Regions from separate parts of the Streptomonospora sediminis genome, predicted to be linked through region 1. Evidence: riboswitches for the same ligand, from Rfam matches in the RefSeq annotation. Region 1 holds a riboswitch; the other holds the start of a gene.
What was found. A riboswitch is a leader RNA that binds a small molecule or an ion and turns the genes downstream of it on or off. The one in region 1 is predicted to bind thiamine pyrophosphate.

Region 1 (11,254 bases):
GTGCGCACCGACGACGAACCCCGCCGGGCGGGGGAACCGTGGGAGCTCCGGGAGCTCGCCGCCCCGGCGTTCCTGCACGCGCTGCCGGCCCTGATGGAAATCTATACCGCGGCGATGGATCCGCCCGGCGAGCAGATCCCCGGGCGCCGATCCATCATGCGCGAGCACGCCCGCAACGCGCGGTTCCGCTCGGTCGCCGCCGTACGCGGCGGCAGCGCGATCGGGTTCGGCTACGGATTCCACGGCAGCGGCGGGCAGTGGTGGCACGACGTCGTCTCGGCCGAGCTGCGCGAGCGCGACCCCCGCGCCGAACGGCGCTGGTTCGCCGACTCCTTCGAAGTCGCCGAACTGCACGTGCTGCCCGACCACCAGGGCCGGGGCATCGGCCGCGGCCTGCTGGACGCACTGACGGCGGTGCGCCGAGAGCGCACCGCCGTCCTGTCGACCCCGGTCGGCCCTACGGCCGCGCGGAGCCTCTACCTTTCGTGCGGATTCGTTGACGTGCTACCGGAGTTCACGTTCCCCGGCAGCCCTCACCAGCCCTTTGCGATCATGGCCGCGCCCCTGCCATTGCCGGCATGCGGTCGGCGGCGACCTGCTGGTAGATCTCCCTGGTGGCGGTGGACTGGTTGAACGTAATGAAGTGGATGCCGGGGGCACCCTCATCCAGCAGCCGCTCGCACATGCGCTGCGCCTGCTCGATGCCCAGCTTGCGCACCGATTCGGGGTCGTCGGCGACCTTGTCGAACTCCTCCGCGAGGTGGCGCGGGAAAGGTGCTCCCGAGAGCTGCTCGGAGCGCTCGATGGTGGAGTATTTCACCACCGGCATGATCTCGGGGATGATCGGCACCTCGCCGCCCGCAGCGACCACGCGGTCGCGCAGCCGCAGGTAGTCCTCGGGGTCGAAGAACATCTGGGTGATGGCGTAGTCGGCCCCCGCGCGGCACTTGCGCACGAAGTACTCGACATCGGAGTCGACGTCGGGCGAACGCGGGTGCTTGTACGGGAAGGCCGCCACGCCGACACTGAAGTCGCCGGTCTCCTTGAGGAGCCGGACCAGTTCGTCGGCGTATTCCAGCCCTTCGGGGTGCTTGACCCACTCGCCCAGCGGGTCTCCCGGAGGGTCGCCGCGCAGAGCGAGGATGTTGCTGACCCCAACGCCGGCAAAGCGGCCGATGAGGTGGCGCAGTTCGCGCACGGAGTGGTTTACGGCTGTCAGGTGTGCGACGGGGAGCAGCGTCGTGTCGGTTGCCATCTGCTCGGTGATCTCGACGGTGAGATCGCGGGTTCCGCCTCCGGCACCGTAGGTGACTGAGACGAACGACGGCTGCAGTGCCTCGATCTCGCGGATGACCCGCCAGAGTTTGCGCAGCCCTTCGTCCGTCTTCGGTGGGAAGAACTCGAAGGAGAATGTCGGTTCGCCGGCTTTGAGCAGTTCGCGGATATCGCGCGGCCGCGAGGCTGCGGTCGGCGCGCTCCCGTCGCGTGTCGGTGACCCAAGCATGTCTCCCACCTTAGGCCAAGGCCCTTCCGGGGTGGGGTGGCCGGGTACCGGCTAGCCGATAACCTTGCAGACCATGACCTCCTTCGCGTCCTCTCCGGTCGCCTTCGTGCGCGCGGCCGTCGACGACGAAATCGCCCGTTTCATCGCGGCCCGCCGCACCCAGCTGATGGAGGTCGGTGCCGAACTGACTCCGGTCGTCGACGCGCTGGAAGCCATGCTCGCCGGCGGCAAACGGCTGCGCCCCGCCTTCTGCTACTGGGGTTGGCGCGGCGCGGGAGGCGACGACATCCCCGGGATCCACGCAGCCGCCGCCGCGCTGGAGTTCCTGCAGGCCTGCGCGCTCATCCACGACGACGTGATCGACAACAGCGACACCCGCCGCGGGCTGCCGGCCACCCACAAGCGCCTGCAGGCGCTGCACGAGCGCGCGGGCTGGAGCGGGTCCGCCGACTCCTTCGGCCGCGGCGCCGCGATCCTCATCGGCGACCTGTGCCTGACCTGGAGCGAGGACCTGTACCAGTCCAGCGGCCTGGACCTGGCCGCGCTGGCCGCCGGACGCGCTCCCTTCAACGCGATGCGCACCGAGGTTATGGCCGGGCAGTACCTGGACATGCTGGAACAGGTGCGCGAAGACGGCGACGTCGCGGCGACACTGCGCGTCATGCACTACAAGGCGGCCAAGTACACCATCGAGCGGCCGCTGCACCTGGGCGCGGCGCTGGCGGGCCGCTACGCCGACCTCGGCCCCGTCTACACGGCCTACGGGCTCCCGCTCGGGGCGGCCTTCCAGCTGCGCGACGACATTCTGGGGGTCTTCGGCGACCCCGGGCAGACCGGCAAGCCGGCAGGCGACGACCTGCGCGAGGGCAAACGCACCCTGATCGTGGCCGAGACCCTGGAGCGTGCCCGCGGGGCCGACCGCGCCCGGTTCCTGGGCCACCTCGGCGACCCCGGCCTCTCCACCGAGACCGTGGAGTGGATGCGCGGCGCGGCCGAGGACTGCGGCGCGCTGGCAGCCTGCGAGCGCCGCATCGACGACTACGTCGCCCAGGCCACGGCGGCGCTGGAGACCGACCTGCTCGACGACTCGGCCCGCTCGCCGCTGGCCGACCTGATCGTCGCGGCCACCGCGCGCAAGCACTGACGGCCGGCCGGAGCCGCGGACCGTGCCGGGCGGCGGTTGCCGGCGCCGCCCAGCACGGTGACCTGCCCTGCGACCTGCCGCCTTACCGGCCCGCCGGCCCGCCGGCCTGTGCGGCCCGGTGCCGATGTAAGGTCCCGCATGCCCGGTGCCGGGTTGCGCCGGAGGCTCGCGACGCGCTGACGACCGCGCGAACGCCTGCAGCGGCGCGGTTGCCGACCCGGTCGGCCCGCGGTCGGTGACCCGGCGGCGGCGCTGCCGGAAAATACCGCCATGGGCGACGAACCGACACCAACGCACACCATCGGCATCACGGGCGCCACCGGGGCCCTCGGCAGGCGGGTCGCTGAACGGCTGGCCCGGCTCGGCCTGGCCCAGCGCCTCATCGTCCGCGACATCAACCGCGCCCCCGACCTTCCCGGCGCCGGCGCCGCCATGGCCGCCTACGAGGACACCGCCGCCTTCGAGCGCGCGGTCCGGGGCGTCGACACCCTGCTGCTGATCCCGGCTCCGGAGTCGGACCGCCGCGTGGAGCAGCACTTCGGCGCCGCCGACGCGGCCCTGGCGGCGGGGGTCACCCGCATCGTCTACGTGTCGTTCCTTTCCGCCGGGCCCGCCGCCGTCTACACCGCGGTCCGCGACCACTTCTACACCGAGGCCCACATCCGCGCCGCAGGTGTGGCCCACACCTTCCTGCGGCCCAGCCTGTACCTGGACCTGCTGCCCGGCTGGGTCGACTCCGACGGCCTCATCCGCGGCCCGGCCGGCCAGGGCCGCCTGGCGTGGGTCTCGCGCGAGGATGTGGCCGAGGCCGCCGCGGCCGTGCTCACCGGCGGCCGCGAGCACGAGGGCCGCACCTACGACGTGACCGGCCCCGAAGCGGTCACCCTGGGCGAGACCGCGCGCAAGCTCTCCGCGCTGACCGGGCGCACCATCGCCTATGTGCCCGAGACCTGGCAGGAGTCGGCGGCCTGGTCGGCGGTCCGGCCGCCGCACCGGGGCCGGTTCGCCGCGGCACAGCCGGGCGCCGATCCGGCCGCCTGCGCCGCGATCGCAGCTGGCGAGCTGGACGTGGTCTCGCCCGCCGTGGGCGAACTCACCGGGCGGCCCGCCCAGTCCATCGAGGGTTACCTGCGCACCCGCCCCAGCGCGCTGCACCACGCACCGGTGTGACCGGCGCGCCGGTGCAGGCGGCCGCTTGCGGCGGGCGGCGCCGGGCCGGGTCCGCACCGGCGGCGGCTCCGGCGGGCTCAGCCGGCTGCGGCGAGCCTGGCTTGGAACCGCTCGGCCGCGGCGCGGGGGTCGCGGGCACCGGTGATGGCGCGCACGACGACCACGCGCTTGGCGCCGGCCTCGATGACCCGGTCGAGGTTGTCCAGGCCGATGCCGCCGATGGCGAACCAGGGGCGCCGGGTCTGCAGTGCGGCGGTGCGCTCGAGCAGCTCCAGTCCGGCGGCCGGGCGGCCCGGTTTGGTGGGGGTGGTCCAGGTGGGCCCGACGCAGAAGTAGTCGACGCCCTCCTGTTCGGCGGAGGCCGCCGCCATGGCGGCGTCGTTGTTGGAGCGCCCGATCAGCGGGCCGGGGCCGATGACGGCGCGCGCGTGGGCCACCGGCAGGTCGTCCTGGCCCAGGTGCAGCACGTCGGCTCCCGCGGCAAGGGCGATGTCGGCGCGGTCGTTGACCGACATCAGGGCGCCGTGGCGGTCGCAGGCGGCGCGCACGGTCTCCAGCGCTGCAAGCTCTTGGCGGGCTTCCAGCGACTTGTCGCGCAACTGGACGATGTCGACGCCGCCCGAGAGCGCGGAGTCGAGGAACCCGGCCAGGTCGCCCTGGGCGGTGCGGGCGTCGGTGCACAGGTACAGGCGCGCGGAATCCAGGCGGTCTCGCAGATTCGTGTTCACGCGGCCAGGTTAGCCATGGATCCGGGGCGGATCGCGCCCGGTGGCGCACTGCGCCGCCGCGGTGGCGGCGGTTGGCCCGCCGCCGGAGGGCGCCGGGCGAAGCCGGCGGCCCGGAGCCCCCCGGACGACTCAGAAGGCCATGGCCTGAGCACGGCGCCGGACCTCGGTGCCGCGGTTTTCGATCAGGGCCTGGATGGGTGATCCCGGGAGCGTGTCGTCGGGGGTGAACAACCACTGCAGGGCCTCGTCGGTGCTGAACCCGGAGTCGGCCAGCACGGTAAGGGTTCCGGACAGGCCCTTTACGGTGTCACCGCCGGTGATGAATGCGGCCGGGACGCATAGTTCGCCGTTGCGCCGGACGCCCAGCAGCTTGTGGTCGGTGATGAACTGCTTGATCCGGTTGGGGCTGACGTTCAGTTCCCGCGCGGCTTCTTTCAGCGTCATCCACTCGCCGACCAGGGTGTCGGTGTCGCGGTCGTTCTCATTCACGCTGCCAATGTGCCACATCCGGCGCCATGCCAAACGCCCATGCCGCGCGGTATCGCTCAGGGCGTAGCGCCCAAGGGCCGCGCCGCCTGCTGCCATACGGCGGACCGAGCGGGTCGGCACCGGCTCGGCGGGTGCCGGGCAACACCCGCGCCGGCCGGGCGGAGGTTCGGGGCGCCCGCCCCGCGGCGGCGGCCCGGCAGCCGACTAGACTGGTAGCGGACGAGATACACCCGCGGGAGCCGGGTCGGGACCCGGCTGAGAGGGAGACTGGCAGTCTCCGACCGCATGAACCTGATCCGGGTCATACCGGCGAAGGAAGTGGCAGCAGGGCCGTGTGCGCAGCGACATTCCCGAACTCCTCCACCCCCTCGGCCGCCGACGTGGCCGTCGTCGGCGGCGGGCTCATCGGCCTGGTCACCGCCTGGCGGGCGGCTCGCGCCGGGTTGGGCGTCACCGTGGTGGCCGACCGGCTCGACGGTTCGGCCTCCGCGGTCGCCGCGGGCATGCTCACGCCCGCCACCGAGGCCTCGTTCGGCGAGGAGCCGCTGATGCGGTTCGGCGCCGTCTCCCGCGACCGCTATCCCGGGTTCGTCGCCGAGCTTGAAGCCGACAGCGGCACCTCGGCGGGCTACCGAGCCGAGGGCACCCTGCAAGTCGCCTTCGACACCGACGACCTGGCGCGCCTGGGCCACCTCAGCGAGCTCCGCACCCGGCTGGGCCTGGCCACCGAGCGGCTCACCAGCCGCGAATGCCGCCGGCTGGAGCCCATGCTGGCGCCGTCGGTGCGCGGCGGCTACCTCGCCGCCGGCGACCACTCCATCGACCCCCGCTCGCTGCTGAGGGCGCTGCGCGCCGCAGCCGAGCGCCGCGGCGCCGTGGGGGTCCGCGATCGGGCGTGCCGGCTCATCGTCGAAGGCGGCCGCGCCCGCGGCGTCGAACTCGACTCCGGCGGCCGCATCACCGCCGATCAGGTCGTGCTCGCGGCGGGAGCGGCCAACCCCGGCATCGAGGGGGTTCCCGCAGGCGCGGTGCCGCCGCTGCGCCCGGTCAAAGGCCAACTGCTGCGCCTGCACATGCCCGCCGGCGAGCCGCCCATCGTGACCCGCACCGTACGCGGGCTGGTCCGGGGCTCCGCGGTCTATCTGGTCCCGCGCCGCAGCGGCGAGATCGTGGTCGGCGCAACCCAGGAGGAGCAGGGTTTCGACACCCGGCTGACCGCGGGCGGGCTCTGGCAGGTGCTGCGCGACGCCCACGAACTGGTGCCCGGTGTCAGCGAACTGGAGATCACCGAGACCTGCGTGGGCCTGCGCCCCGGCTCGCCGGACAACGAGCCGCTGCTGGGCCCCACCGCGGTACCGGGCCTGCACCTGGCCGCCGGGCACTTCCGGCACGGGGTGCTGCTCACGCCGGCCACCGGCGACGCAATGGCCGAGGCACTGACCACCGGCGCGCTGCCCGACTACGCGCGCCGTTTCGCCGCCACCCGCACAGCGGACCGCGACCCCGCCGGCGCGGGCGGCGGCACCACCGAGGGAGGCGAGCAGGACCAGTGGATGTGATCGTCAACGGCGAGCGCCGCGAAATTCCACCGCAGACCACGGTCGAGGAGGTGGTGCGCACGCTCACGCAGGCGCCCAGCGGCGTGGCCGTCGCACTGAACGACGAAGTGGTGCCCAAAGCCGGATGGGGCACCACCGAGGTCGGCGAGGCCGACCGCATCGACGTGCTCACCGCGGTCCAAGGAGGCTGACATGACCTACACCCATTCCCCGTCTTCGGCTGCCCCTTCCTCCCCTGACCCGGCGGACTCCGGCGGCGCCGGTGCAGGCGCCCCGCCCGCCGGATTGCAACCGGCCGCGGGCACGGACCCGGGCACGGCCCGGCCGCCCGAGGCGGCGGCCGCAGCCGACCCCTTCGTCATCGCCGGCCGCGCCTTCTCCTCCCGGCTGATCACCGGCACCGGCGGCGCGCCGTCGCTGCGGGTGCTGGAGGACGCGCTCATCGCCTCGGGCACCGAACTGACCACGGTCGCGCTGCGCCGCGTCTCCCCCGGAGCCGACGGCTCGGTGTGGGACGTGCTGCGCCGCAACGGCATCCGGCCGCTGCCCAACACCGCCGGCTGCTTCACCGCGGGCGACGCGCTGCGGACCGCGCGGCTGGCCCGCGAAGCCCTCGAAACCGACTGGATCAAGCTGGAGGTCGTCGCCGACGACCGCACCCTGCTGCCCGACCCGGTCGAACTGCTCGACGCCGCCGAACGGCTGGTCGACGACGGTTTCACCGTCCTGCCCTACACCAACGACGACCCCGTCCTGGCGCGCCGCCTGGAGCAGGCCGGCTGCGCCGCCGTGATGCCGCTGGGCGCCCCCATCGGCTCGGGGCTGGGCATCCGCAACCCGCACAACATCGAACTGATCGTCGAGCAGGCGGAGGTACCGGTGGTCATCGACGCCGGGATCGGCACCGCCAGCGAGGCGGCGCTGGCCATGGAGCTGGGCTGCGACGCGGTAATGCTGGCCACGGCGGTCACCCGCGCCGCCGACCCGGTGCTGATGGCGGGCGCCATGCGCGACGCGGTCTCCGCCGGCCGCGCCGCCCGCCGCGCGGGCCGCATCCCGGTGCGGCGCTACGCCCAGGCGTCCTCGCCCGCCGTTGACTGAAAACCGCAGCGGCACCTGCGCCGCGCACCGGTGGTCCGGCGGTACCGTGTCCGGGAGGCCGGGCCACCGGTGCAGGTTTTCCGGTACGGGTGAGCGATGCCACCGCCGGTTCCGGCGGCGCCGCGGTCCGGGGCGGTCCGAACCGGTCGGCACCGCCCTCAAGGCGCCGCGCCCGGCAACCGCCCGCCGCTGACGCTCTACACTCGCCCTGTGGACATGACGACTGCCGACCCTCTGGTGGGCACGACACTCGATCAGCGCTACCACGTCCAGGCACGGGTGGCCAGCGGCGGCATGGCCACTGTCTACGTGGCCCACGACCTGCGGTTGGACCGGCGGCTGGCCTGCAAGGTGATGCACTCCTCGCTGGCCACCGACCCCTCCTTCGTGCAGCGTTTCATCAACGAAGCGCATTCGGTGGCCAAGCTCTCGCACCCCAACGTGGTCCAAGTCTACGACCAGGGCACCGACCAAGGGCACGTCTACCTGGCCATGGAGTACGTGCCCGGGCGGACGCTGCGCGACATGCTCAACGCGCGCGGGCACCTGTCGCCCACCGACGCGCTCGACACCATCGCGCCGGTGCTGGCGGCGCTGGGTGCCGCGCACCAGGCCGGGCTGGTCCACCGCGACGTCAAACCCGAGAACGTGCTGCTGACCGAGGACGGCCGCGTCAAGGTCGCCGACTTCGGTTTGGCGCGGGTGGTCGAATCCGCCCAGCAGGGCGCCACGAAGACCGGCGCGGTCATGGGCACCGCCGCCTACCTGGCCCCCGAGCAGATCGAACGCGGCGCCGCCGATGCGCGCACCGATGTCTACGCGGCCGGCATCATGCTCTACGAGTTGCTGACCGGGTCCCAGCCGCACACCGGCGACACCCCCATCTCGATCGCCTACCAGCACGTCAACGAGGACGTGCCCCGGCCCTCCCGGGTCGTTGGGGGCCTGCCGCCGCAGATCGACGCCCTGGTCACCCGCGCCACCGAGCGCGACCCCGGCTACCGGCCCGGCGACGCCGGGCAGTTCCTCACGCTGGTGCTGAGCACCGGTTCGGCGCTTTCCGGCGCCGGCAACGCGGCCCCGCCCGCCGCGGCGCTTCCGGCCACCGGCGGTGCCGGCAGCGCCGGGGCGGGTGGCGGCGCCGGCAACCAGACCCTGGTGGTCGAGACCGGCGGCCTGGCCGATGCCGGACCGGACGACTACGCCGGCAGGGGCGGTGGCGGCGGTATCCGCGGCCTGCTGCGCCCGGACCGGCGCAACTATCCGATGATGCTGATCGCCGGCGTGCTCGCGGTGGTGCTGCTGGTGTTCGGCTGGTGGTTCCTCGTCGGCCGCTACGAGCCCGTGCCCGATGTCGTCGGCATGGACGACCAGGAGGCCCGCGCGGAGTTGGGCGAGGTCCCGGTACGCATGACCATCGACGACAAGCGCGTCTACTCCGAGGAGGAGCCCGGGTCCGTCGCCAAGGTCGAGCCGGGTGTCGACGAGCGCATCCTGCCCGAGGACACGGTCACCGTTTACCTGTCCAAGGGGCCGCAGACGGTCGAAATGCCGGATCTGGTGGGCCAGAGTTCCGCGGACGCCCGCTCTTCGCTTGAGGACGACGGCTTCGGCGAGATCGTCGAGGAGGAGACCGACTCCCAGGACCACCCGGCCGGCACGGTCATCAGCACCGACCCCGAGCCGGGCGCCGACGCCGATCGCGAGGCACCGGTCACGCTGACCGTCAGTTCCGGATTCGAGATTCCCGATGTCGTGGGCCGGCAGGAGCAGGAGGCGCGCGCCGCCCTCCAGGAGGCCGGTCTGCAGGTCTCCATCACCCAGCAGCCCAGCGACGACGTGCCCAAGGGCGAGGTCGTCTCGCAGACCCCTCAGGCGGGCGGCACCGTCAGCTCGGGCGACAGTGTCACGATCACGGTCTCGTCCGGGCCCGAGAAGATCGAGATTCCCGATGTCACCGGGTGGAAGGTCAAGGACGCCAGGAAGAAGCTGGAGGAGCTGGGCTTCAAGGTGACCGTCACCCGCGTCTTCGGCGGCGATCGCGTCGCGAGCTACGACCCGAAGGGCCCGGCCACCGAGGGCACCGAGATCAAGCTGATCGCCAGCCCGTTCGCGGGCGGAGGCGGCAACGGCAATGGCAACGGGGGCAATGGGAACGGCAACGGCAACGGCGGTGACGACTGACCCGCCTGCGCCGCAGCCGCGTTCGCTAGAGTCGCCCCATGGCAGCAGAGTCCGATCCCGGCGCGGTCGGCGCCCGCCATGCGGCGGGTGAGCGGCCCGTCCGGGTGATGGTCGTCGACGACCACCCGATGTGGCGCGACGCGGTGGCGCGCGACCTTGCCGAGGCGGGGTTGGAGGTGGTCGCGACCGCCGGCGAGGGCACCAAGGCGGTGCGGGTGGCGCCGGCGGCCCGGCCCGATGTGGCAGTGGTCGACCTGCAGCTTCCCGGCATCGGTGGTGTCGAGGTCACCCGCCGGCTGCTGGCGCAGGCCGAGCCGCCGCGGGTGCTGGTGCTTTCGGCCAGCGGCGAGCAGGCCGACGTGCTGGAGGCGGTCAAGGCCGGCGCCACCGGCTACCTGGTCAAGTCGGCCGGGCGCGAGGAACTGCTGGACGCCGTGCACCGGGTGCGCACCGGCGAGGCGGTCTACACGCCCGGGCTGGCCGGGCTGGTGCTGGGCGAGTACCGGCGGCTGGCGGCCGGGCCCGAACCCGCCGGCGACACCGCCGCCCCCTCGCTGACCCCCCGCGAGACCGAGGTGCTGCGGCTGGTGGCCAAGGGGCTGGGCTACAAGCAGATCGCCGAGCGCCTGTCGGTCGCGCACCGCACCGTGCAGAACCATGTGCAGAACACGTTGAGCAAGCTGCATCTGCACAACCGCGTTGAGTTGGCGCGCTATGCCATCGACCGAGGCCTCGACGGCGACGGAGACGGCTGAGCGGACGACCACGCGGCTTGCCGTGTTGCACCCGGCCTGCACCTGACTCGTAGGTCCACCCGACTTGCACCTGATGCCGTTTTCGGTGCCGGCGGTTGCCGGCGGCCCAAGACGGCGGCGGGGCTGCCGAACGGCGGATCGATGCGGCTGCCCGGGGCCCCAGGACCGCCTGCGACCGCTTCGGTGGTCGCGGCCGCGGGCCGGCACCCGGGCGGCCCCGTTCAGGTACCGCCCGGGACCGGATCAGCTCAGCTCGGACCAACCCTTGGAACGCTCCACCGCCGTGCGCCAGCGCAGGTGAGTGGTCTCGTCGCGGCTGCCCGGCTCGAAGCGGCGGTCCAGGTGCCAGGTGCGCGCCAGGTCCTCGGTGGACTCCCACACGCCGGTGGCCAGCCCGGCCAGGAAGGCAGCGCCCAGCGCCGTGGTCTCCTGCACCTCGGGCCGGGCGACACTGACCTGGAGCTGGTCGGCCTGGATCTGGCAGAGCAGGTCGTTGTTGGACGCGCCGCCGTCGACCCGCAGCTCGGGAAGTTCGGTGCCCGAGACCGCCGCCATCGACTCGGCGACGTCGCGGACCTCGAACGCGATCGCCTCCAGGGTGGCGCGGGCGAGGTGGGCCC
Region 2 (11,254 bases), on a different contig from region 1:
GTTGCGGCCCAGTGTGCGCAGCACTGCCCACGGCAGGCTCAGCGCGATCACCATGTTGTCGGAACTGCGCGGGCCGCGGGTCTGCAACCGCCGGGCGTGCTCGTTCTTGACCGTGTCCAGCGCACCGAGGATGCTCGCGGTGAGCAGGCCCAGGATCAGGCCCGCCGGCGGCAGGGTCAGGCAGATGCCGCCGAGGAAAACCAGCACCGGGATGAGCAGCAGCCACGGCAGCGGGCGGGAATCGCGGTCGTCGTAGTGCCCGCCGGTGTCCTCGCCCCTGCTGTCGGAGTCGATGTAGTCGCTGAGGCGGTCGCCGCCCGAGGGGCGGAACCGGTCGTACCAGCGGCCGCCCTCTTCGGTATCGCCGCCGGAGCGGCGCGAGCGTTTCTCCTCGACCGGCGTGAGGACGTCGCGGAAGTCCTCGGGGCGCAGCGTGGAGTTGAAGTACTGGGTGCCGGGGCCGGAATCGACGGCGTCTTCGGCCTCGTAGGTGCCGAGCAGGCCGGTCTGCTGCGGCGAGCGGGGGTCGTCGGCGGCGCGCATGGTCTGGTCGGCACCGCCCGCACCGCCGACCCGGGTCTGGTCGGGGGCGCCTTGGCCAGCGGCCATGGTGTGGCCGGAATCACCGCCGGAACCCCGGGGTTCGGGCGCCGCAGTGTCGCCGCCCGCGGCCGAACCCGCCAGGGCACCGGCCCCTGCTCCCGCCGCCGCACCGGCCGCCATGGCGCCCGAACCGCCGCCGCGGTCGCCCCCCGCCCCGGGCTCCTGGGTGCTGCCCTGCACGGTGTGCCTGCCGGTCACCCCGCCGCCCTCGGCATAGGCTGCGACGTCCTCGCTCCAGGGGAGATCGAGGTTGAGCCGCCCGGTCTGCTCGACGAGCCGGGCCGCGGTGGGGCGGGCCGCCATGTCGCGCGAGACCGCGGCCTGGACCAGCGGCTGCAGCGCGTCGGGCATGCCGTCGAGACTGATCTCGCCGTTGAGGATGCGGAAGAAGATGACTTCGAAGGACCCGGCGCCGTAGGGCGGCGTGCCGGTGGAGGCGAAGGCGACCGTGGCGCCCCACGCGTGGACGTCGGTGGCCGGACCGAGGTCGGTGCCCTCGATGACCTCCGGGGAGAGATAGCTCGGGGTGCCGACGAACGTACCGGTCTGGGTGAGCTTGGCGCCGTCGACGGCGTGGGCGATACCGAAGTCGATGACGATCGGTTCGCCGTTGGAGATGATGACGTTGCCGGGCTTGAGGTCGCGGTGGATCACGTCGGCCGCGTGGATGTCGCCGATCGCGCGCGCCAGGCCCGACACGAACCGGGTCAGAGCGCGGCCGCGCAGCGGGCCGTGGTCGGTGACCGTCGCGTCGAGCGTGGTTCCGGGGACGTACTCGGTCACGACCCAGGGCAGTTCGGCGTTGGTGTCGGCGTCGATGACCTCGGCGACATTGCTGCTCTGCACCCGGCGCATGGTGGCGACCTCGCGCGCCAGCCGCGCCCGGGCGATATGGTCGCCGGCGACCTCGGAACGCAGCACCTTGATCGCGACGAGCCGGTCCTGCCGGGGATCGACGGCTTGGTACACGACACCCATTCCGCCTGAGCCGATCCGGCGGCGGATCATGTATGGGCCGACGCGTTCCGGCAGCTCCTCACCTTCGGGGAAACCTGCCGTCATTGCCATTGCGAATTCATCCCCTCAAACCTGGCACACCATGAGAACAAGCCTATCCGCTGGGGATGGCCGGGCCGAAAAAGCCGGACCCGGCCGACGGACCGATCCGCCACCGCTCACGCTCCACCGCGATCACGTCCTTCGGCGCCGCGTCGCGGGTGTGCGGCGCACCCCGCTTCGCGGCGGCTCCACCGAGCCGTAAAACAAAACCAGCCGGGCCACCCGGATGCGGGTAGGCCGCGGCGGCGGCCGGGCCGCGCGGCCCGCCGTCCAATCGACCCCAAGTATGACGCACATTGCGCCGGTTGTGGTTCGGCGAGATGGCCGGAATCCGTTTCCGCGGCCGGTCCCCGCACCTCGCCGCGTCGCCAAGCAGGGCAAGGACGTGCGGCAGGTGCCGTGGCGGCACCGGAGAACGACACGCCGGGCGGATGGGGGTCATCACGGGCGCGCCGCGGTTTTTCGGCAAGGGGCGCCCCGCAAGGGCGGCGCCGGGCGTCCGGCTACCGGCGCGCTCAGTCGACGCGCACGCCCAGCCCCGAAACGGCCTCGGCCCCGGGCAGCCGGGTCAGGTCCGCGCCGGGCAGCACCAGCTTGGAGGCGCGCAGCCCGCTGCCGATGACCACGTGGCCCGCCTGCAAGACCGCCTCATCGACCAGAATCGGCCAATCGGCCGGCAGGCCGACGGGGGTGATGCCGCCGTACTCCATTCCGGTCGCCGCAACCACGTCGCCCTGGTCCGCGAACGATGCCTTGCGCGCACCCAGGTGGCGCCGGGCCACCCCGTTGACGTCGGCGCGGGTGGTCGCCAGCACCATGCACGCCGCCATGCGCACCCGGCCGGCCCGTTTGGCGGTGATGACCACGCAGTTCGCCGAGGAGCCCAGCGGGATGTCGTAGGCGGCGGCGCAGTTGGCGGTGTCGGCCAGGTCCGGGTCGATGGGCGCCGCCAGCACCCGGTCTGCGGGCTCCCATCCCTCAAGCCCGGCGGCGACCGGGCCGGCCAGCAGATCGGGGCGCCGGCGGGCAGGTTCCGTTTTCAGTTCCCACATGCGGTATCCCTCATCTCCGGTCCGTCATCGTCATCGTCGTGTTCCGGTGCCGCCGCCACCGCCGCGGGTCCGCGACGGCCCGGGCGAACGGCCGGACCGGCGGCGGAGCGGGCGGGCGGGCGCGGCAGAGCTTAACGGCCGGAAAAGCGGGCCTTGCCGGGCCCTTCCTCGACGAAGCTGCGCATCCCCGCCTTCTGGTCCTCGGTGGCGAACAGGCCGGAGAACTGCAGCCGCTCGATCTCCAGCCCGGTGGCGATGTCGGTCTCCAACCCGCCGTCGATGGCCTCCTTGGCCGCTGCCAGCGCCACCGCGGGCCCGTTGGCGTAGCTCGCCGCCATCGCCGCCGCGTGGCCGTAGACCTCGGCGGCCGGGACGACCGAGTCGACCAGGCCCATGGCGAGCGCTTCGTCGGCGCCCACGTGGCGCCCGGTGAAGATCAGGTCCTTGGCCCGGGCCGGACCGATCAGCCGGGGCAGGCGCTGGGTGCCGCCGGCACCGGGGATGACGCCGAGCCTGATCTCGGGCTGGCCCAGCCGGGCGTCCTCGGCGGCCACCCGGAAGTCGGCACACAGCGCCAGCTCGCACCCGCCGCCCAGTGCGAAACCGGTGACGGCGGCAATGACCGGCTTGGGGATACGCGCCACCGCGGTCAGCGAGCCCTGCAGGATCCGGGAGTGGGCTGCCATGTCGGTATAGCCCATTTCGGCCATCTCTTTTACGTCCGCGCCAGCGGCGAAAACCCGCTCGCCGCCGTAGATGACGACGGCGCACACCTCGCCATCGGTGGCAACCTGCTCGGCCGCGACCGCGAGTTCGCGCTGCATCTGCGCGTCGAGCGCGTTCATCTTCGGCCGGTCCAGCCGGATCACGGCGACCGCCGGGTTCTTTGGATCACGCTCTACCCGGACGACCTCGCCCGCGGTCCCATCGAAACTCGCCACCCGGCACCCTCCGCCACATCGTCGGCCGCGTCTTCCGCCGCCCCACGTTCCAATACCTACCACTGCCCGCGCTGCGTGGTCTCCACCCCTGCCCGCCCCTGCCGGCGGCCGGCCGGCACGTGCGGGCGGGCGGGCGGCGTCAGAAGGTCAGCGGCGTCCAGGTGCCCGCCGCCGCCGAAACGGCGTGGGCGATGGCCAGTACGGCTGCGGTACCGGTGATGAGCAGGGTGTCCGCACGCCGCCAGCGGCTGAGCCGGGCGTGGCTGCGCGGGCCGCCGGCGAAACCGCGGGCGTCCATGGCCATCGCCAGCAGCGTTCCCGTCCGTATCGCCCGCACCAGGAGCGCAAACGCCTTTCCGGCGAAGATGGCGACCGCGCGCAGCGGGTTGCCGCCGGAATCCAGTCCGCGGGCGCGGCGCGCCCGGCCCAGGGTGCGCCACTGCTCCAGCAGCAGCGGCACCAGCCGCAGCGCGGCCAGCACCGCGATGGCCGGGCGCTCGGGCACGCGCAGCCGCTGGACCAGCGAATCGGCCATGTCGGTGGGATCGCTGGTGATCGCCGCGAGCACGCTGGGCAGCGCGATCGCCAGGAGCCGCACCGCCGCCCCGGCCGCGGCCATCGGCCCGTCCTCGCCGAAGACCAGGTTGACCAGGCCGATCGATGCGCCCATGACCAGCAGCGGGGCGCACACCGCCGCCAGCCGGGCCGGGCCCGGCCCCGAGAACGGAAGCAGCGCCAGCCCGGCCGCCAGCACCACCGCCGCGGTCACCGGGTCCACGACCGGGATCAGCCCGGCGGCGACGAGCAGGGCGGCAAGCAGCTTGCCCGCGGGATCGGCCCGCGCCAGCCAGGCCCGCGGCGGCACGCCGGCGGCGTCGGCGGAGTGCGCGTCCCGCGGTGCGCCCGGTTCCGCGGGAGGCCGCGGTTCCCCCCGCTCCCCCGGCTCCCCGTGTTCCCGGGGTGCCTGCGCCTCGGGGGGTTCCCGTTCGGGAGTCCGCGCGGCAGGGCCGGCGGCGACCGCGGCACGCGGACGGCCGGAGCCCTGCGGCCGGGGCCCCGCGGTCGGACCCTCGCGCGCAGGCTCAGCGGCGCTCATCCGCATCTCCTTTCCCCGGCTCCGGTTCCGCGGGCTCCCGCGGTTCGCCACCGGCGCCGCCGTCCCGCTGCCCGTGCGCACCCGCGCCCACGCCAGCGGGGCCATGGGGCAGGGATGCGGCGCCCGGCGCTGCCCGGCCGGGCGGCGGCTGCGGGCGGCCGGTGCGGCCGGCGAGCAGCGGGATCTCGGTATCGGCGAAGCAGCGCAGCAGTGCCGTGTCGTGGGTGGCGGTGACGATGGCGCGGCCCTGGGCGCGCAGTTCGGCCAGCAACTCCACCAGTTCCCGCCACGTACGGGTGTCCTGGCCGAACGTCGGCTCGTCCAGCAGGAGCACGTCGGGGCTGTGTGCAGCGCCGGAGCTCAGTGCGGTGGCCACCGACAGCCGCCGCTTTTCGCCGCCGGAGAGGGTGAAGGGATGCACATCGGCGAGTGGGGCCAGCCGCAGGCGGTCCAGCAACCCGTCCACCCGCCGCTGTGTCTCGGGCCGCCCCAGCCCGGCCCGGCGCGGCGCGAAAGCCAACTCGTCGCGGACGCTTCCGGTGACGAACTGGTCCTCCGCGTGCTGGAACACCGTTCCCACGTGGCGCGCGAGGAGCCGGGCCCGCCACTTCGCCAGCGGGCGGGTACCGGCCTTGCGCAGGCGGCCGCGCGGCAAAACCGTGCCGGTGTCGGGTGCGGCCAGTCCGGCGAGCAGCCCCAGCAGCGTGGATTTGCCCGCCCCGTTGGGCCCGGTCAGCACGGTCGAGCAGCCTTCACGCACCGCCGCGTCGGCGCCATGCAGCACCGTGGCGCCGGAGGTCCCCAGCAATCCGCCGTCGCCGGGGGCGCGGGCCGTGCAGTCCGCGGCCTCGATCACGGCCGGCCCGGGGGTGCCCGCGCGCACCTGCGGCCGCGGCTCCCTGCCCGGAACCCACACGCCCTGCTCGGCGAGGCGCCGGCCGTGGTCGGCGAAGACGGCGGCGGGCGCGCCGTCGGCGACAACTCCGCCCCCGGGTTCGACCACGACCACCCGGTCGACCAGGTCGGCCACGCCCGCCGCCGCTCCGCCCATGGCGGTGCCGCCGACGACCTCGGCGACGCGGTGCTCCACGAGCACCATCGTCGCTTCGCTCCTGCGCAGCAGGGCCTCCAGCACGCGCCGCACGCGGGCGGCGCCGGCGTGGTCGAGGTTGGCGGTGGGCTCGTCGAGCAGCAGCAGGCCGGGCCGCATCGCCAGCGCGCCGGCCAGCACCAGCCGCTGTTTCTCCCCGCCGGACAGGGCTGCGGTGGGCCGGTCGGGCCCGTAACCGAAGCCGACCTCGTCCAGGGCGGCGCGAACCCGCGCCCAGATCTCCGCGCGGTCGAGGCCGAGGTTCTCCGGGCCGAATGCGGCGTCGTCGCCGGCGCGGGCCATGACCAGTTGGGTCTCGGGGTCCTGGCTCACCAGCGCGACCGCGCCGCGCCGGGCGGCGGCGGGCGCGCCGTCGATGCGCAGCCGCCCTTCCTCGTCGCCCGAGACGGCGCCGGCGGCGCCGGTCAGCCCGGCCAGGGCGTGCAGCAGCGTGCTCTTGCCGGCCCCTGACGCGCCCAGCAGCAGCACGCGCTCGCCGGGTTCGACGGCAAGGTCGACACCGCGCAGCGCCCAGTCGGCGCGGCCGGAATGGCGCCAGCCCCAGCCGGCCAGCTCCACCCGCGCCCCGCCACCGCCGGCAGCGTTCATCCGCGTGCCGATGGGAAGGCCGAAAGCGCGCCGGCGCGGGCCAGCGCGGAGGTCAGCAGCCGGGCGCCCGCACCGCCGATGACGGCGGCGCTGACAACGACGAGTACACCGAAGGCGACCTGGAAGGACAGCGGCCAGGTCGGGTAGTAGCGGACGTTGTCCCAGATGGCCGGGGCGATTCCGGCCGCGGCGGCGGCGAGCATCGCGGTGGGCATGCCCCAGCGGCGGTAGCGGCCGGCGGCAAAGACGAGTTCGGGCAGCAGCCCTTGCAGGAATCCGGCGACGATGACGCCGACGCCCCACGGTGTCCCCAGGACCATGGAGACGAACGCCGCGGCCGTCGAGGTCAGCACCGCCGCGCCGGGTTTGCGGACGATCAGGCCGCCGAGGACTCCGGGCAGCAGCCACATGCCGTAGATGGCGGCTTGGGCGGGCGGGAAGAAGGCGAACAGCGGGGCGGTCACCTCCCACAGCAGGTTCCAGGCCCAGAAGATCACGCCCACGGCCACGCCCAGGACGGCCGGGACGACGATGTCGACGGTGCGGTACGCCGGGAGGGCGCGCCGCAGCCGTTGGGAGAATGCGTTGTTGCCCGTGCCGGTGGTCGGTACTTGCCCGGTCAATGGGTCGTCCCTTCGCAGTGCGAGGGGGCCCCAGCCCAAGAGCGCCAACCGGGCCCGGGTGCAGCGCGGATCGGACCGCGCGGTCGCCGGGTCGGCTGACGGGTTCACTTCACGACTTCCTGCGCTGGCATTACCCAGATCAGGTGGTGTGAGGGTCTGCGGTTTTGCAACCGCACTCTCAGCGCCAAAGCGCTCCCCTGTCGGTTTTGCCTCCATTATGGGGACTTCGGCATACCAAAGGTCAAGGCGGCACCCTTCGCTGCAGGTCAACGGGGTTAGCCTGCATCGGCCAGGCGGGCGGTGCGCCCCGCTAACCGGCGACCCGGCGACCGGCTCCGCCGACACTGCCGGCACTCCCCCGAGCCCCGCCGCCGCACCGGGCCGGCCGCCTCGCACGACCGGCCGCCTCAGCCGCGGTTGCGTGCCTCGATGAGGAAACGGGTCGAGTGGGCGGTGAAGGAACCTTCGGCCCGGATGCGGTCGTGCAGTTTCCGCAAGGCGCCGCGGTAGCGCTCGACCGTGAACCCCGGGACGATCCAGATCACCTTGCGCAGGAAGTACACCACCGCGCCGATGTCGTGGAACTCCGCACGCAGCGTCTCCATCCGCAGGTCGCGGACTTCCAGCCCGGCCTCCTGCGCGGCGGACGCCGCGGCGTCGGGGTGGCGGCGGTTGCGGACCGCGGGCGGTTGCGGGCCGAGGAAGTGCTCCACCAACTCGAAGAGGCTCGCCGGGCCCACGTGCTGCGCGAAGTAGTCGCCGCCGGGACGCAGCACACGGGCGATCTCCGACCAGTGGGTCTCGACCGGGTGCCGGCTCACCACCAGGTCGAAGACCCCATCGGTGAACGGCAGCGGCGGCTCGCCCGCTGTGGCGACCACGGCCGCGCCGCGCGGGTGCAGGCGCGCGGCGGCGCGGGCGGCGTTGGGCGGCCAGGACTCCGTGGCAACGGTCAGCACCGGCAACTCGGGCACCTCGGCGAGGACCTCGCCGCCGCCGGTCTCGATGTCCAGAGCGGCACGGGCGCCGGCCATCCGCTCGGCCATGGACCGGGCATAGCCCCACGAAGGCCGCTCCTCGCTCGCGCGTCCCTCCAGCCAGGAGAAATCCCAGCCCTCTACCGGGGCAGCGGCGGCTTCGGCCACCAGAGCCTCGAAGTCGCCGCCGCCGATGTTGCCGCCCATGCGTCCGATCCGCCTTTCCGCGCTGCACTGCCCGCTCCGCCCGGGCCGGCAACTCCCGGCCCTGGGGACCCCGCGGGCGGAGGCTGCCAGTGCGGCTCCGAATGCGCCAGCGGTTTTCCCGGCGGCGCCCGGCGGCAACGGCCGGCTGTGCGGCCTTGTGGTCTGCCGGGTGACAGGTTGGTCTGGGGAAAAGCGGCACCGAGGGCGGTGGCGGCCCGGGTGGGCGGGCACGTGTCCGCTATATCGGGTTCCGGGGCTCAAGTTAGCGATGATCATGCAGAAATGCCCGTCTCAGCTTTGATATTTGGTCATCTCTGCATGATCATCATGCTGGGCAGTCCATAAGTGACGTATTGCTTCTGAGATGCCCGGTTTGCGTTCTGATTCGGGTGGGATGAAACAGGTAGCGCGGTCAGCCGCAACGCCGCCCCACCGCCGCCCCGTTGCGGCTTCGACCACCCGTGCACGGCACCGGTGGTCGCCCGCCGGAGCCCGCGCTGCCCCCGGCGCCGCTTTTCCTTGCAGGCCGCCCGGCACCCGGCCGACTGCAAGGCCGCACAGCGGACCGGTGCCGCCCCGTTAGGGCCGCTACTGCCCGCTCGCAGTACCGCCGGCAGTCGGCCTCAACCCTCCGCGGCAGTCGCTGCCGCATTTCACGTTCAGACCACCCCTCGGCCGACCGCGGACAAGGCCGCCGAGCGGACCCCCGCATCGGCCCGGCCCACCCCGCGCCGGTGCGGCGCAACCGCCCCTCAGCGCAGCACCATCCCGTCGTCGGGGCTCTCGGGCAGGTCGGGCACCGCTACCAGGCCCATCTCGGCGGGTTCGCTCAGCAGCGGGTGGCTCGGCAGTACCCGCACCGTGAACCCGCAGTTTCCGGCGCGGGCCAGCGGCACGGCCCCGCTGTAGCGCACCACACCGGAGCCTTTCCGCGGTGGGCTCTCGGCCGATGCGCGGCCCTGCGCCGCCGTGCCGGCGGTGCCGCAGGCCGGGGGGTCTTCGGCCGCGAGCTCGGCCAGCGCCGGGTCGACCAGCGCCTCGGAGTCCGACACCCGGCCCAGGGCGACCTCGACCCGCACATCGTCGGGGCACAGCCCGCCCAGGGCCACTGACGCGCGCACTCCGAGGTCGCCGCCGACCAGCGGCGGCCCGTCGGTGCCGGCCATCTCGATGTGCTCGACCCGCACACTCGGCCAGGCGGCCCGCACCCGCTGTTTCCAGGCGGCGAGTTCGCGTGCGCCGCGCATGTCGGAGGCGGCCAGGATCCGCGAGGAGTCGGCGGCGCCCTGGTAGAGCCGGGTGGCGTAGTCGCGGAACATGCGCGTGGCCAGCACCTTGGGCCCCAGGGATACCAGCGTGTGCTTGACCATCTCCAGCCAGCGCTTGGGCAGGCCGCGGTCGTCGAAGTCGTAGAACAGCGGTGCAACCTGCTGCTCGACCAGTTCGTACAGCGCCGCCGCCTCAAGGGCGTCGCGCCGGTCGGGGTCGTCGACACCGTCGGCGGTGGGGATGGCCCAGCCGTTGGAGCCGTCGTGCCACTCCTCCCACCAGCCATCGCGCACGGAGAGGTTGAGGCCGCCGTTGAGCGCGGCTTTCATGCCCGAGGTGCCGCACGCCTCAAGCGGGCGCAGCGGGTTGTTCAGCCACACGTCGCAGCCCTGCACCAGCGAGCGCGCCAGCGCCATGTCGTAGTCGGGCAGGAACACGATCCTGCGCCGCACCCGGGGGTCGTCGGCGAAGCGGACGATCTCCTGGATGAGCCGCTTGCCGCCTTCGTCGGCCGGGTGGGCCTTGCCCGCGACGACGATCTGCAGCGGGCGGTCGGGGTCGTGCAGCAGCGACGCGAGCCGGCCGCGGTCGTGCAGCATCAGCGTGAGCCGCTTGTAGGAAGGCACGCGGCGGGCAAAGCCGATGGTGAGTACCTCGGGGTCGAGCACGTCGTCGATCCAGCCGAGTTCGGCCCCGCTGGCGCCGCGCCGCCGCCACGAGGCGCGCAGGCGCGCGCGGGCGTCGGCGACCAGGCGCTCGCGCAGGGTGCGGCGCATCTGCCAGAGCTCGTCCTCGGACGCGCCGGTGAGTTTGCGCCAGCCTTCGGCGCTGGTGAACTCGCCGGTGTCGGGCACCATGCGCCGGGCGAGTTCCTGGGCTTCCTCGGCCACCCAGGTGCGCGCGTGCACCCCGTTGGTGACGGCGGTGATGGGGACTTCGGCGGTGTCGAAACCGGGCCACAGGCCGCGGAACATGTCGCGGCTGACCGCACCGTGCAGTTTGCTGACCCCGTTGACCCGCTGGGCCAGCCGCATGCCCATGACGGCCATGTTGAACACCGCGGGGTCGCCGCCGGCGAAGTCCTCGGCGCCCAGCGCCAGCACGTCCTCGGCGGCCAGGCCGGCCGCCACGGAGTCGCCGGCGGCGAAGTGCCGGTGGACGAGGTCGCGGGCAAAGCGGTCGATTCCGGCCGATACGGGGGTATGCGTGGTGAAGACGGTGGCGGCCCGGGTGGCCTCGACGGCCTCGCGGAAGGACAGCCCGCCGCTGACGTACTCGCGCACGCGTTCGACGCCGAGGAAGCCGGCGTGGCCCTCGTTCATGTGGAAGACCTCGGGTTCGGGGTGCCCGGACACCCGGCAGTAGGCGCGCACCGCGCGCATGCCGCCCACTCCCAGCAGCAGTTCCTGGCGCAGCCGGTGCTCCTTGCCGCCCCCGTAGAGGCGGTCGGTGACCGCGCACAGGTCGGCGGGGTTGTCCTCGTGGGCGGCGTCGAGCAGCAGCAGCGGCACGCGTCCGGCCCGGGCGACCCATACGCGCGCGCTCAGCCGCCGCCCGCCGGGCAGGTCGAGGCCGACGCATACGGGATCGTCCGCGCTGTCGCGCAACTGGGCCAGCGGCAGGCCGCGGGGATCGACGTCGGGGTAGTCCTCAAGCTGCCAGCCCTCGGGCGACAGCGCCTGGCTGAAGTAGCCGTGCTGGTAGAGCAGGCCGACTCCGATGACCGGG

Region 2: another riboswitch for thiamine pyrophosphate. It lies ahead of ACYVD5_RS17585 (ECF transporter S component); the one in region 1 lies ahead of thiO (glycine oxidase ThiO).

The regions. Positions count from the first base shown of each region.
Region 1 is NZ_BAAGYZ010000036.1:69,161-80,414, forward strand. It holds gene ACYVD5_RS09300 (GNAT family N-acetyltransferase) at 94-633, shown strand; gene metF (methylenetetrahydrofolate reductase [NAD(P)H]) at 551-1,504, opposite strand; gene ACYVD5_RS09310 (polyprenyl synthetase family protein) at 1,578-2,648, shown strand; gene ACYVD5_RS09315 (NAD(P)H-binding protein) at 2,919-3,818, shown strand; gene thiE (thiamine phosphate synthase) at 3,896-4,546, opposite strand; gene ACYVD5_RS09325 (Rv2175c family DNA-binding protein) at 4,676-5,053, opposite strand; TPP riboswitch at 5,258-5,371, shown strand; gene thiO (glycine oxidase ThiO) at 5,368-6,594, shown strand; gene thiS (sulfur carrier protein ThiS) at 6,585-6,785, shown strand; gene ACYVD5_RS09340 (thiazole synthase) at 6,787-7,695, shown strand; gene pknB (Stk1 family PASTA domain-containing Ser/Thr kinase) at 7,906-9,879, shown strand; gene ACYVD5_RS09350 (response regulator) at 9,918-10,634, shown strand; gene glpK (glycerol kinase GlpK) at 10,878-11,254, opposite strand, start outside.
Region 2 is NZ_BAAGYZ010000087.1:14,252-25,505, reverse strand. It holds gene ACYVD5_RS17610 (serine/threonine-protein kinase) at 1-1,671, opposite strand, end outside; gene ACYVD5_RS17605 (YbaK/EbsC family protein) at 2,178-2,714, opposite strand; gene ACYVD5_RS17600 (enoyl-CoA hydratase/isomerase family protein) at 2,846-3,655, opposite strand; gene ACYVD5_RS17595 (energy-coupling factor transporter transmembrane component T) at 3,795-4,520, opposite strand; gene ACYVD5_RS17590 (ABC transporter ATP-binding protein) at 4,738-6,450, opposite strand; gene ACYVD5_RS17585 (ECF transporter S component) at 6,447-7,019, opposite strand; TPP riboswitch at 7,173-7,282, opposite strand; gene ACYVD5_RS17580 (methyltransferase domain-containing protein) at 7,481-8,257, opposite strand; gene glgP (alpha-glucan family phosphorylase) at 9,010-11,254, opposite strand, start outside.